Regions from separate parts of the Paenibacillus sp. RUD330 genome, predicted to be linked through region 2. Evidence: riboswitches for the same ligand, from Rfam matches in the RefSeq annotation. Region 2 holds a riboswitch; the other holds the start of a gene.
What was found. A riboswitch is a leader RNA that binds a small molecule or an ion and turns the genes downstream of it on or off. The one in region 2 is predicted to bind cyclic di-AMP.

Region 1 (7,389 bases), 590 kb from region 2:
ATCGGGTGGGCAAGCGCCTTGAGCAGCTCGGCCGCCTGCTCGTAAACTTTCACATTCATGTTCATGTCCATCCTGCTGATTCTCCCCTCCCGTCATAGTATCGTAATATTAGAATATAGCGATACAAAAGGCAAGGAAAGAGAGGGGAATTCATGCCGGAAATGTGTCCGGTTCCTTTCTCTGCCGGCAGGGGCATTGGGCGTCCGGAATGAAAGCAGCCTTAATCCCATGGAGGATCAAGGCTGTCTAGCTGCTTGATGATCCTGCAGGCAGGCGCGGTTGAACTTCTCCAGGAGGGCGCCGAACTGCTTCTGCTCCTCATCGGACCATCCCGCCAGCAGCTCGGCGATATAGTCGGCTCTGACTTTGCGGTTCGCCTCCAAGGCCAGGGCGCCGGCCTCCGTCAGCTCGAGGGAATAGGAACGGCCGTCCTGGGGATTCGGAATCCGGTACGCCAACCCCTTCTGCTCCAGGGCAGCCGATTGGCGGCTTACGGTGGATATGTCCAGACGGAAATCATCTGCGAGCGCCTTGACGCCGGCCGATCTCCTCGATGAGATCTGCTGGAGGAGCAAATAAGCGGAGCGGTCCAGCATTCCTTCCTTCCTGTAGGTCGTGGCGGAGGCTACGAGCCTGGCGAGGATGGAGAGCTCGAGCTCGATATGCTCGAAAGGAAGTTCGTTCATGGCAATTCCTCATTATCGTTCGGCATAGGTTCGGGGCAGCTCATCCCGCTGCTGCATGAACTCTCGGCGGCAGGGATGACCCATTGACAGGATGTCCAGTAGTTGTATAATACAAGTATATACTTTCATCATACAACTTGTTTGAGGCATCCGCAAATCGGTATCGAGGGGTTATGAGGATGAAAGCCAAGGATTTTATGATCTCGAAGGTTTATAAGGTCAAGGAAACCGATACGGTGAGGGATGTCATCGAGAGATTTCTTGCTTACCGCATCAGCGGCCTGCCCGTCGTCAACGAGCGCAACGTTATCGTCGGATACGTCAGCGACGGAGACATCATGCGATATATCGGCAAGCATGAAGACATTGTCGTCGATGCCTTTTATTTCACGGCCGTCGTGAATGGCGACAACGACGAGTACGAGGAGAGGCTGAAGCGGCTGCTTCCTTTGAACGTCATGGCGATCGCCAAGAAAAAAGTTGTAACCGCTTCCGTGGAGGACGACATCGAGCAGATCGCCGCCATCCTGGGCAAGAAGCAGATCAAAAAGCTGCCGGTCCACCGGGGCGGCGTCCTTGCGGGCATCATCAGCCGCGGCGACGTCATCCGGCAATCGTTTCAGTCTCTTCTGTAAGAAAACAGCCTGCAAGCGCTGTCCGGCCAAAAAAGAGCCCATGATGCCGATCCGGCATCATGGGCTCTCCTTCGTTCTGCGATCCGCGGATCACTTCATCGCTTGATAGATGGCTTCCAGCAGCTCTCCGTTCATGTTCTGGCCGTACTCCCAGAACATGATGCCGCCGAGGCCGCCGGATTTCGCGTAATTCACTTTTCCCGTCAGCGATTCCGCATCGTCGTAGCTGAGGAAGCCGCCGCTGGAATTGGTCAGGTACGGGGCCCTTGCGGTGGAATCCCACTGGCGAGTCCAGCCGTTCTTGTTGATATAGCTCGCCTTGAGCTCATCATAGGTGTAGTCGCCGGAGCCATGGGAGTAAAAGGCGCCTCCGGCGACGAGCTTCGCTGCCGGAGCGCCCTTGCTCTTCAGCAGTTTGACGGCGGAATCGACGCTGAAGCTTGCCATCGAGGAGTTGTATAGAGCGGTGTGATGGGTATTCGCTCCGTTCTGCAGATCGTACGTCATGACATTGAGGAAATCGAAGGAAGGAATGACGGCGGCGATATCGATGTTGCCGAGACCGTAATCGGAGGCGCCGACTGCGGCAGTGAGCTGGTATTTGTTGGCGGAGCGTCCATCGGCGGAGCTGGCCGCGTCCAGAACCGAACGGAGCTTCTGGATGAACAACGTATAGTTCGCGCGGTCGCCGGAGCCCGGATATTCCCAATCGATATCGATGCCGTCCAGCTTATTGGCCCTGATATAGGAGACGGCGCTGTTGGCGAACGCCGTGCGGCTTGCTTCCGAAGCCGCCGCTGCCGGGAAGCTGGCGGAGCGGCCCCAGCCGCCGACGGAGACGAGAACCTTGAGATTCGGATTTTTGGATTTTAGCGAGACGAGCTGCGACAGCTTGCCGGCATCCCCTCCGCCGACACCGGTAGAGGTCGCGTCGGCGAAGGCGTAGAACACATGCGTCAGCTTCTCGGCCGGCACGGTGCTGATGACGGGGAAATGCCAGTCGGCTACATAGGCGCCGATGATTTTTCCGGCAGGCGCAGGAGTGGCCGTCGGCGTCGGCGTTTTGGTCGGCACCGGCGTCGGTGTCGGCGTGGCGCTAGGCTTAGGCGTTGCCGAAGGAGCAGGCGTTACTGTCGGAGTCGGCGTAGGGGATGCCGAGCAGACGGACAGCACTTTCCAAGCTCCCCATTCTCCGGCGAGATCCGGACGCTCGCCTTGCGTCCACCATTTGGCTTCGTACAGCGTGCCGGAGTAGACCGCCTTCTGCCCGACGGTATAGATGGATGACGAGCTCCAGGCAGCGATTCCGCTGCATGCATCCGCAGCGCTGGCCTTCTGGACGGCGACGCCTTGCGGAATGAGCGAGAAGGCAAGCAGCACGGCAAGCATCAAGACTCTCAGCGCGGAAGCGGCGATGCGGCGGTTCGGTTTGAACATGAACGATACCTCCTGAAGGATGGAATGATAGGGGCGAAGCAGGAATGAGAGGGAATATCCGGCCTCCTTTTGTCGAATCTATTGAAAGCACTTTCATTATCAATGAAAGTGCTTATCGATAAAAGGGGAAAATTGGATGGAGACAGGGAGAAATTTCTAGCAAATGGGAATAGAGGCCTGGAGAGGATCAAGGAAAAGGGACTATTCATGCCGTGCAGGGGAGGGGGCGGGCGCAATCCTATTCCCTTCGCCTCGTCCGCTATCCGGCAATCGTCATCTTGGAAAAGATATTGAGCAGGATCGGCGTGGAGGGGAGCTGGAGAACATCGAGCCAAGAAAGAGTCGGCGTCATTCACAACGCAATTCGACAAAACAGCTATTCTTGAAGGCTCGGGGCCATCCTGGTGCCAGGCTTTGATTATTTGGCGCCGTTCATGGTGCCGAACAGATTATCCACTTTTCGTAGAATTATAGGGATATGCAACTAAAGCCGTGCCAATGCTGGAGGCTTTTCATAGTCTGGAATACTATGCATAGTTCTGCAAGCCTACCAATTATGAAAGACTTCTAATAATCCAAAGGGAGGAGTTCGACAAGAAACTACGAATATTAACCATTAGCAAACAGGCTTGAAACAAATAAATGCCGAATTTTCGTTAAGAAAAACGGGGGAACCAATCGGGGTGAATGAATTCTGCAAGAGAGAATTCTAGGGAACCTTCTACCGAACCCATCAGCTAACTTCGTAGGCACCGGAGGGAGAACCATCTGTGAAGAAAGTCATCATGTCCATCACCGCTTTCATTCTTATTGCCGTGTTCGCATCATCCAGCGTATTCGCGAGCACCGAGTTGAAGTCATCCATCGGCAAGGTTCTCGGCACTCCCTACAAGTATGGAGGCACGACTACGGCAGGGTTCGACTGCTCGGGATTCGTCCGCTATATTTTCGGTCAGTTCGACGTGAAGCTGCCGCGCTCCTCCCAGTCCCAGGCCAAGGCCGGCACGAAGGTGGACAAGGATGATCTTCGTCCGGGGGATCTCGTCTTCTTCAACACCAGCGGCCGCGGCATCTCGCATGCCGGCATCTATGTCGGAGACGGCAAGTTCGCCCACTCCTCGAGCAAGGGCGTCCGTTACACGGATCTGGACGATGCCTACTATGCCAAGCGCTACGTTACGGCGCGCCGCGTCGCGACGGGCGAGGATTACAGCAAGATGGTGAGCGAAGAGGAAGAAACGGCCGACGACGCCGGAGAATGACGGGCGGTAGTGTAGGATGAAGAGAGACAGGCGGCATGAGCCGCCTGTCTCTCTTTTTTGCGCAGTCGGCCGAATTCAGCAGCAGGACCAAAAAGAAGCCTTCCCGCGGGGGAAGGCTTCTTTTTGGCTTCAGTCCGAAGGCTCTTCCTTCGGCACATGCTTGAATATCTCGCCGGATTCCATCAGATCGATGACCCGGTCCAGCCACAAATAATAGTCGATCGCTTGGCGGATCTTCTCGAGATCGCCGCCGATCAGGACTTGCATGGCTTCCGAGCCGCCGCTCTCCGCCAGCTTGTCGAGCTCCGCCTTGGAGCGGCGGAGCGCCATCAGGTTGAGCTCCACGGCCTTTCTCCACTTCAGGACGAAAAAATCGGCGAAAGTCTGGTGCCAGTCCCGCTCGACCTCATACAAGTCCTTCCGCGATCCCTTCTCCCATACCTTGTTCACCATATTCAAATCAACCAGCGTGCGGATACCGGTGCTCATGCTGGTTTTGCTCATTTCCATCGCTTGGCCCATCTCGTCGAGATTCATCGGCTTGTCCTGGAAAAACATGAGCCCATACAGCAGTCCTGTCGATTGCGTAATGCCGTACAGGTCCATGTTCTTGCCGATGGACTCGATCACGCGCTTGCGCGCCTTCTGGATTGCCTGCTCCTGCGCGGCCTCCAAGCCGGCGAAATCATTGGTCATCATGTCCGCTCCTTCATCGCCTTCTCGGCTGACAAAGTAATTGTAAGAAACAATTCCGGCAATGTAAAGCGGTTAATGAACGAGCATGTGAGAGGATACGGGAGCATTTCGCATGTAAAGTATGTACAGAAAAAACCGTACGTACTTATTATACGGATAAAACGGTTGACGGTGTCCTAAATTGTTCGATAGACTAGTTCGAGTGAGCGTTGGCCGCAAGCGAGGCCATGAGGAGGTGAAGCGCTTGTCGATCATTGAAGTCACGGATGTGACGAAAATATTCGGCGAGGATCCAAAACGAATTCTGCCGCTTCTGAAGGAAGGGTGGAGCAAGGACAGGATCTTTAAAGAAACGAGGCATACGGTTGGGGTCAACCGGGTCCAGTTTGCCGTCGAGCCTGGGGAAATCTTTGTCATCATGGGATTGTCCGGCAGCGGCAAATCGACTCTCGTGCGTCTGCTGAACAGGCTGATCGAGCCGACGGGAGGCGCCATCCGCATCGCGGGACAGGATATTACCCGCCTGAATGCGGAGCAGCTGAGGAAGGTGCGCCAGAAAAAGATCAGCATGGTCTTCCAGAAATTCGCGCTCTTCCCGCATCGGACGCTGCTTGAAAACGTGGAGTACGGGCTTGAGGTCCAGAAGGTGCCCAAAAAGGAAAGAGAGCCGAAAGCGAGGGAAGCGCTGCGGCTTGTCGGGCTGGAAGAGAGGGCCGACAGCTATCCCGAGCAGCTGAGCGGCGGCATGCAGCAGCGGGTCGGACTGGCAAGGGCGCTTGCGAACGACCCTGAGATCCTGCTGATGGACGAAGCGTTCAGCGCGCTCGATCCGCTCATCCGCAAGGACATGCAGGACGAACTGCTGGAGCTTCAGGAGAAAATGAAAAAAACGATCGTGTTCATTACGCATGATCTGGATGAGGCGCTGCGGATCGGGGACCGCATCGCGCTCATGAAGGACGGAGCGATCGTGCAGATCGGCACGCCGGAAGAAATCATGGTCAATCCTGCCAACGAATATGTGGAGAGGTTCGTCGAGGACGTGGATCTGTCCAAGGTGCTGACCGCCTCCCATGTGATGCTGCGTCCCGAGACGATCGGCCTCGACCGCGGCGCCAGGGTCGCCCTGCAGCTGATGCGCGAGAGCGGCATCTCCAATCTGTTCGTGACCGACCGCAGCCGCAAGCTGATCGGCGTCATTACCGCCGACGACGCGTCGGAAGCGGTGAGGCGCGGGCAGCCGCTGGAGGAGATCGTCGTCCGTGATACTCCGGTCGTCACTCCGGAGATGCTGCTCCACGAGCTGTTCGACATATGCGGCACCAGCAAGTACCCGGTCGCCGTCGTGAACGAGGCGGGACGGATCGTCGGCGTCATCGTGCGCGGAGCGGTGCTCGGAGCGCTTGCCGGACATGTCGCGGAACGGGAGGTGAGCGTCGATGCTGCCGAAACTACCGCTTGATAAATGGGTGGACCGCATGGTCGATTCCATCGAGGAGAACATGAATTTCCTGTTCGATCCGATTTCAGCCGGAATCGAAGGCGTCGTGGACTTTTTCTCTTATCTGCTCCATCTTCCCCCTGCGCTCGTGCTGATCGTCCTGTTTACGGCGCTGGCCTGGTGGATCATGCGCTGGCCGATGGCGCTGTTCACATTCGTCGGCTTGTTCCTGATCGACAATCTCGGCTATTGGGACCATACGATGGATACGCTGGCGCTCGTGCTGACATCGGCGATCGTCAGCATCGTGCTCGGCGTGCCGATCGGAATCGCCTGCGCCCGGAACAACCGCACGCAGAGCATCGTGACGCCCATCCTTGATTTCATGCAGACGATGCCGGCCTTCGTCTATCTGATCCCGGCCGTGACGTTCTTCAATCTGGGCGTCGTGCCCGGCGTCATCGCCTCGGTCATTTTCGCGGTGCCGCCGACGATCCGCCTGACGAATCTCGGCATCCGGCAGGTGCCCGCCGATCTGGTGGAGGCGGCCGATTCTTTCGGCTCCACCCCTTCCCAGAAGCTGTTCAAGGTGCAGCTGCCGCTCGCGGTGCCGTCGATCATGGCGGGCATCAACCAGACGCTCATGCTCGCTCTGTCCATGGTCGTCATCGCTTCCCTGATCGGGGCGCAGGGCATCGGAGCGGATGTGTACCGCGCCGTCAGCCAGATCAAGACGGGCAAAGGCTTCGAAGCCGGCCTGGCCATCGTCATTCTGGCGATCTTCCTGGATCGGCTGACGCAGCATCTCGTCAAAGGAAAAAAACATGCAGACAGGAGAGGATAGATTTTGATTCGGAACTCTTGGAAAATGGCAGGGATACTCGGACTTGCTGGAGCCATCGCGCTTGGAGGCTGTTCAGCGGCCAACAATGGAAACGGGACGGATTCCGGCGGAAGCGAGCAATCCGTCGGCAAGGCAGTCGGCTATAAAATCATCGGCATCGATCCCGGCGCCGGCCTGATGGCTGCCGCCAATCGGGCTGTCGAGGACTACGGCCTGACGGATTGGACGCTGGTCGAAGGCTCGGGAGCGGCGATGACGATTGCGCTCGACAAGGCGATCAAGAAGAAGGAGCCGATCATCGTCACCGGCTGGACGCCCCACTGGATGTTCGGGAAGTATGATCTGAAATATCTGGACGATCCCAAAAAATCGTTCGGGGAGGACGAGG
Region 2 (7,389 bases):
TGGCGGCGGTGTATGTGCTGCTGATGGCGGAGCTGCTCTTCCTGAGGGAGGGGGGCAGCCTGAGAAGCTTCAATCTGATTCCATTCCATACGATCCAGGAATACATCAACGTCGACGGCGGCATGCGCAGGAATGCGGTGGACGTCAACATATGGGGCAACATCCTGATCTTTGTTCCCGCTGGGATCTATGCCATGCTGATCGGCAAGTCGGAATCGTTATGGCCCAGGCTCGCGGCGGTCGCGCTGCTCAGCGCAGCCGTGGAGGCCGGTCAGTATGTTCTGGCCGCAGGGGCGGCCGATATCGACGATGTGATCCTCAACGCGACAGGCGGCTTGATCGGGATCACGATCTATTCCGTCCTGAAGCTGGGATTGAGGAAGCAGGAGCGGGTCAAGCTCTTTCTGTCCCTTTTGTCGGCCGGAGTCGGCGTGCCGGTGCTGATCCTGTCCCTCATCCTGTACGCCGTCAACCGGGTGTGAGCCCAAAGAAAAAAGCAGAGAATCCGTAGATTCCCTGCTTTTTGTTCTGCAGCGTCGACAACAGGAGCCTAACCGGGCGCTATCGGGACGGCGCTCCGCCGCGAGCCGTACCCTTTCATCGCCCAGGCGACGCCGGCAGGAGCGACGATATAGACGACGCCCGCAAGGATATTGGCGCCTCCTCCGATCAGGAAGAGCGAGACCGACATCAGCACGGAGTCCATGATGGCATGGGCGAATACCGCCGTGAAAAATCCGAACCGAAGGAAGATGTATCCGAACAGAAGGCCGAGAATCGTCAGTTCGATCAGCCTCGTCGTAGACGGGTAGATCGGATAGGTCACATGTCCGAGCGCCCAGATGACCGTAGGGATGAGACAGGCGACAAACGGGTTTTTCAGCCACTTCATCAGCAGGCCGATGCCGAACAGCCGGTATACGGCTTCCTCCTGGATGGCCGCGCACCACGCCAGCAGCGGCATCAGCAGCGGAGCGGCCAGGTTGTAAGGCGACTGGGTCACGTCGCTGGTCGACCAGGCTCCGGTGAATGCCGACAGGCCGATCAGGATAACGGTCTGCAGGCCGAGAAGGATGAAGCCGAGCACATAGGCAAGCTTCATGCTGCTCCAAGCGGTCTCTCCGAAGCGGGACTCGCGGGAGGTCAGCCACAGCCGCCTGCCCTGCGCGCGCCATAGTCCATCTCCCGCGACGAGGGAGAAGTAGGCGGATAAAGCGAGCAGGAAGGTGAGGCCCATCGTGATGACGAGCTGGACCTGGACGACGGTCTCGGCGTTGGGCCGCGCTCCATACATGGCCCGGAGGCCGTCGAGCATGTTCAGGTTGTTGATGGCATAAAAGCCGAGGAACACGAGGCTGATCGCCCATCCGCGTCGGAAGGAGCTGTACTTCCTCATGACGATGGAATAGATGACGGCGAGAATGAACAGGATGCCGCTCGGCAGCAGATTGCCCAGCAGCGACAGGCTGGAGGCGATCCGGTCCTGATCCGCCGTGTAGGCGAGGTAATCCTTGGGCACTTCATATCGCGGCGTGAACTCCGCCAGGACGGTCTTGCCGCCAGGCTCCGCTGCGGCGGCGGATGGCGGAGCGGCCTCGATGGTGAGGCGGGCTCGGCCGATCTCTCCTCCCTGCACGGCATATACCGTCTTGTAGCCCGCCGATTCTCCGATCCGCTCCAGCTTGCCGTAGCCAAGCTCGGCGGCTTGCTTGACGGCGAGACGGTCCAGCTCTTCGGCGCTGGGGGCAAGGACGTCCGAGGATTTTCCGGCAGAGGGCTTGAACACCTGCTTCCAGCCGATCACCCGGCCGCTGGCCATGCCGACCTCGACGAACATCTGCCCTTCGGGCAAGGAGAGAGACACCTGCCACGTATCGGTCGGGACGATCTTGCCGGGACCTTCATCGAATTTTTTGGCCAGCTTTTCCTTGCTGAGGTAACCGGTGATGTCCCGGTCGGATTGGTGGACCGTATGAGCGGCGAGAGGCTCGGAGCCGGTCAGCTGCCGGGCGAAAGCCATCGCTGCCTGCTGAGCCTCGTCCTTGGGAACAGGCTTTGCGGAGGCTTCCTCTCCCGACAGCCCTCCCGCGAAGGATGGGACAATCTGCAAAATCAGGAAGATGGCGGCTCCAATGATTCCCGTCCAGAAATACTTTCGATAGCTTTTCTCCAACTCGGAGCTGTTCATGATTGTCCTCCTGACGATGCCTGACTGCAGGGCAAGCTTTTATAACCTTACCACAGCGGCTTTCAAATTATCCATGCCGCGGCAGGGAGAGATCGAGATTTCGCGCAAAAGAAAGAGCAAGGGCAGGATTGCGCCTTGCTGCGCTTGTCCCAGCACTCTTTTCCGTCCCATATCGCCCAGCAAGCTTGGATTGGGACATTGGTAACCCGTCCTCTATCCTATATAATCAAATCCGACCATATAGAACAGCCGAATTTCCAAAAGAATACGGGGGAACCATATAGCTGCCTGGCGCAGCTTGGGGTGAATTCCGTTCCGGCGCAGGCGGCAGCCTGCCGGGAGCGGATAGGGCAGCCGTCATGCCCGAATCCGACAGCTAACCTCGGAGGCTGCTTGACCGGACTCGCAGGGCGCACAGGCACTTGGGTTTCCAGTGCTTTTTTTGTGCTTTTTGAAGCGACGGGGAATGATGCCAGGACTTCGCGAACGGCAGGGATATGGAGGCAAAAGGAGAGTCGCGGGCATGCAATCATGGTCTTCAGTATTCAAGCAAGCTTTCAAATTGTCGCCGCCGCGCATTCTCGTCGCCGGTTTCGCCGTCATGATCGCCATCGGCTCGCTGCTGCTGATGCAGCCGTTCGCGACAGCCGGCGGAGAGGGCACGAGGTGGATCGACGCCCTGTTCACCGCTACTTCGGCGGCCTGCGTCACAGGCCTCGTCGTCGTGGATACCGGCACCCATTATTCGGTGGCAGGCCAGATCATCATTCTGATGCTGATTCAGGTCGGCGGCCTCGGCTTCATGACGATGGCGACGCTGTTCGCCCTCGTGCTGCGCAAGCGCATCTCGCTCAAGGACCGGCTGCTGCTGCAGGAAGCGATGAACCAGAGCTCCATGGAGGGAATCGTCCGGCTGATCCGCAAGGTGCTGCTGTATTCCCTCGTCGTCGAGGCGGCGGGAGCGCTGCTGTACGCGATCCGCTTCGCGGCGGACATGCCGCTCGGCCGCGCCGTGTACTTCGGCATCTTCCACGGCATATCCATGTTCAACAACGCCGGCTTCGACATCTTCGGCGACTATCGGAGCCTTACCGGCTATGTGTCGGATCCGCTCGTCAATATCGTGACGATGGTGCTTATCGTTACCGGCGGCCTAGGATTCATCGTGCTGTCCGATCTGATGGAATGGAGGACAAACCGCAGGTTCTCCCTCCATTCCAAAGTGGTCCTGCTGGCCACGGGCAGCCTGATCGTCATCGGAGCGGTCGTCATCTTCATCTTCGAATATTCCAACGCCAAGACTATGGAGCCGCTCGGCTTCGGAGGCAAGGTGCTCTCGGCCTTCTTCCAATCCGTCACGACGCGCACGGCGGGGGCCAACACGCTCGATATCGGGGCCATGCGCCAGGCGAGCCTGTTCTTCATGATCATCCTCATGTTCATCGGGGCCTCGCCGGGCTCGACGGGCGGCGGCATCAAGACGACGACGTTCATGACGCTCGTCGCCGCGATGGGCGCGATGATCCGCGGCAGGGAGGACATCGTCCTCTTCCGCTACCGGCTGGCCAAGGAGCGCATCATGAAGGCTCTGACGATCACGATGCTGTCGCTTGCGCTCGTGCTCGTCGTGACGATGGTGCTCTGCACTGTCGAGGACCGCGATTTCCTGCGGATCCTGTTCGAGACGGTATCGGCATTCGGCACCGTCGGGCTCAGCACGGGCATCACGACCAGCCTCAAGGATGTCAGCAAGCTGCTGCTCAGCCTGACGATGTTCGCCGGCAGGCTCGGGCCGCTGACGATGGCCTACGCGCTGAGACCGAAGCAAGGCAAGGAATTATATAAAAATCCAGAAGGCAAGATTATCATCGGATAGGAAAGGAAATAAAGAGACACAATGGGAAAGGGTTCAAAAGGAGAGCAATACTGCGTCATCGGACTGGGGCGATTCGGCTCCAGCCTGGCCAAGGAGCTCATGCAGCTCGGCTACGAGGTGCTCGGCATCGATCGCAGCGAGGAGCTGGTGGACGATATGAGCGCCGTGCTCACCCATACGCTGTGCGCCGACGCGACGGACGAGGATGCGCTGCGAGCGATCGGGATCCGCAACTTCGACTGCTGCATCGTGGCCATCGGGGGAGACATCCAGTCGAGCATCATGGCGGCGATTCTGGTCAAGGATTCCGGAGTCGGCAAGGTCGTCGTGAAGGCGGTGTCGGAGCTGCACGGCCGGGTGCTGGACAAGCTTGGCGTCGACAGGGTCATCTATCCGGAGCGGGATATGGGCATCAGGGTCGCCCATCAGCTCGTATCGCCCAATCTGCTCGACTATATTGAGCTGTCGTCCGAATACGCCGTCGCGGAGCTGGCTGTTCCGGGCTGCCTCAACGGCAAGGCGCTGTCCGAGATCGACACCCGCCAGCGCTACGGCTGCAGCATCGTTGCCATCAACAAGCCCAAGGGCATCATCATCGCTCCCCAGGCGGATTCCGTCCTGGAAGAGAAGGATGTCATGGTCGTCATCGGAACGAACGAGGGCATCGAGCAGTTTGAAAACGCGGTGAGCCGCGGCTGACAACAGCCGTGGAGGCGATGGGCGGGCCGGCCGGCGTTGGGGCGGCCCGCTCCAGGCATACGCATAGAAAGAAAGGCAGGAGGCGCGTCAGTCGACGCGGACTCCTGCCTGTTTGGTTTCAGCGGCCCTCTGCTGCATGGCCTTCAAGCTTGCCACCGGCGAAGCCGAGCGGCGGAAGTAGTTCGCGGCCGCCTCGCGGATCCAGTCTCTGACCGCAGGCTCGAGCCGGGCCGGATCGCCGTGGATGAGCGAGGTGGTCCGCTTGGTCTGCTCCAGCTCCAGCACAGGGACGACCATGAGGTCGTTGTCCGCCAGCATCTGCTGCCGGATATAGGAATGCGGCAGCAGCGTCGCGGCTCCGCATGTGTGGAGCAGCCTCAGGATAGCTTCGAACGAATCGATTTCCATTTTGACGTCGGGATGCAGCCTGTGGGTGTCAAACAGCTCGTCGGTCAGGTTCCGGTACCAGGTTCCTTTGGAGAAGAGGATCATCGGCAGCCCGCTGAGCGTCCGGATCGCCAGCTTGCCGTTCTCGGTGAGCAGATGGCAGCGGGGAAGCACCAGCTCCAGATGGTCGTCGAACAGAGGGACGCAGTGCAGCTGCGGGTCGTCGATGACGGATGCCACCAGGCCGAGATCGATTTTTTTGTCCCGGACGAACGATACGATCTCATGGGTCTTGCCCGTGACGGCCTTGATGTCGATCTCGGGATGGCTGGCGGTCAGCGCCTGGATGAGATCCGGCAGCGTCGTCTGCAGTGTCGTCAGGCTGGCCCCGATCGTCAGGCTGGAGCGATGAGTCTGCTTGAACTCGCCCAAGGTGCTCATATATTTGCGGTGCAGCTGGCGGGCCTGGAGCGCGTAGTCGTAGGTCAGCTCGCCGATGCGCGTCAGCTCCAGCCTCCGTCCGACGCGGCGGAACAGCTGCGCGCCGAGCTCCTGCTCGAGCTTGGCGATCTTCCGCGACAGCGCCGGCTGGGACAGGTTGAGCAGCGCCGAGGCTTTGTTCATGCTGGACTGCTCGACTACGGCGGCGAATACGTTGAGATCTTCGTTGAGCATTTCCGGCAGCCTCCGTTCCTTCCGAAGAGAATGGTCGAGCAGACAGCAACCGGGATCTTCCGGATGCCGGCAGCTTCCCCAAGGGGAGCTGCCGCCTCATGGCTTCAGCTCTTATGCAAATAGGTTATAACATTGTATAAGGAATAAACAATATCTTTATAAGGAAAAAAAGAGTACGATGGAAACTGTGGCTAAACTGTGACCGGAAAAAGCAGGGGAAAGCTGTCGGGATTTGTTGACGCTCCCATGCACGGGCTGTAAAATGGATAAGGTTTGCACAAAATTCGACCGATGATGACTGGAAATCAAACGGCTGGAAAGGAGAACGCTTTATTTATGAATGGTAACTCGTACTTAACGCGCAAGATTCACTCGCTGCTCGGGGTGATTCCGCTCGGCCTGTTCCTCGTTGAGCATGCCATCACCAACTACTCGGCGTTCGAAGACGGACCTGAGGGCTTTAACGACAGCGTCGGCTTCCTGAACGGACTGCCCCTTGTTCTCTTCCTGGAGATCTTCGGCATATTCCTGCCGCTCCTCTTCCATGGAGTATACGGCTTGTATGTCGCCTACCAATCGAACTGGAACAACTCCCGCTTCAAGTACGGGCGCAACTGGGCGTTCACGGCGCAGCGCGTCACTGGCGTGATCACGTTCATCTTCGTCATCTGGCATGTCTTCGAGACCCGATTCCAGGTCGCCCTCGGCAACCTGACGCATGAGGAGCTCGGCGCACGGATGCACGAGATCTTCACGAATCCGGTCTACATCGTGCTCTATGCCATCGGTGTCCTCTCCGCTGTCTTCCACTTCGCGAACGGCATGTGGTCGTTCCTCGTCAGCTGGGGCATCACGGTCGGCCCGCGCGCGCAACGCGTCTCGGCCTATATCTGGATGGGCGTGTTCGTGATCGTATCGGCTCTGTTCCTGCTTTCCATCGTGGCCTTCACGGGCAGCGACTTCGCCGAATCGGCATCCGCCGTACGTACCTGGATCGGTTAATACGACAGACAAGGAGGACCTCATAGTCATGGCTAAAAACAACATTATCGTCGTCGGCGGCGGACTCGCCGGCCTGATGGCTACAATCAAGGCGGCCGAGGCGGGCGTGCACGTCAACCTGTTCTCGCTCGTGCCGGTCAAGCGCTCCCACTCCGTGTGCGCGCAAGGCGGCATCAACGGGGCCGTCAATACAAAGGGCGAAGGGGACTCCCCTTGGGAGCACTTCGACGACACCGTCTACGGAGGCGACTTCCTCGCCAACCAGCCGCCTGTCAAGGCGATGTGCGAAGCGGCGCCCGGCATCATCCACCTGATGGACCGGATGGGCGTCATGTTCAGCCGCACGCCGGAAGGCCTGCTGGACTTCCGCCGCTTCGGCGGCACGCAGTACCACCGCACGGCGTTCGCCGGCGCGACGACAGGCCAGCAGCTGCTGTACGCGCTGGACGAGCAAGTGCGCCGCTGGGAGGCCGCCGGCCTCGTCAGCAAGCATGAGCATTTCGAGTTCATGGGAGCGGTCGTGGACGAGGACGGCGTCTGCCGCGGCATCACCGGCCAGGAC

Region 1: it holds a riboswitch for cyclic di-AMP, as region 2 does, so the genes downstream of both, CIC07_RS16410 (C40 family peptidase) here and CIC07_RS19280 (TrkH family potassium uptake protein) in region 2, are expected to answer to the same signal.

Annotation. Positions count from the first base shown of each region.
Region 1 is NZ_CP022655.2:3,613,399-3,620,787, reverse strand. It holds gene CIC07_RS16430 (ArsR/SmtB family transcription factor) at 1-65, opposite strand, end outside; gene CIC07_RS16425 (MarR family winged helix-turn-helix transcriptional regulator) at 237-686, opposite strand; gene CIC07_RS16420 (CBS domain-containing protein) at 866-1,321, shown strand; gene CIC07_RS16415 (glycosyl hydrolase family 18 protein) at 1,412-2,758, opposite strand; cyclic di-AMP (ydaO/yuaA leader) riboswitch at 3,392-3,525, shown strand; gene CIC07_RS16410 (C40 family peptidase) at 3,529-4,020, shown strand; gene CIC07_RS16405 (GbsR/MarR family transcriptional regulator) at 4,150-4,719, opposite strand; gene CIC07_RS16400 (quaternary amine ABC transporter ATP-binding protein) at 4,961-6,178, shown strand; gene CIC07_RS16395 (ABC transporter permease) at 6,156-7,001, shown strand; gene CIC07_RS16390 (glycine betaine ABC transporter substrate-binding protein) at 7,026-7,389, shown strand, end outside.
Region 2 is NZ_CP022655.2:4,205,509-4,212,897, reverse strand. It holds gene CIC07_RS19290 (VanZ family protein) at 1-482, shown strand, start outside; gene CIC07_RS19285 (CPBP family intramembrane glutamic endopeptidase) at 551-2,188, opposite strand; cyclic di-AMP (ydaO/yuaA leader) riboswitch at 2,426-2,593, shown strand; gene CIC07_RS19280 (TrkH family potassium uptake protein) at 2,712-4,064, shown strand; gene CIC07_RS19275 (potassium channel family protein) at 4,086-4,763, shown strand; gene CIC07_RS19270 (LysR family transcriptional regulator) at 4,851-5,825, opposite strand; gene CIC07_RS19265 (succinate dehydrogenase cytochrome b558 subunit) at 6,162-6,827, shown strand; gene sdhA (succinate dehydrogenase flavoprotein subunit) at 6,856-7,389, shown strand, end outside.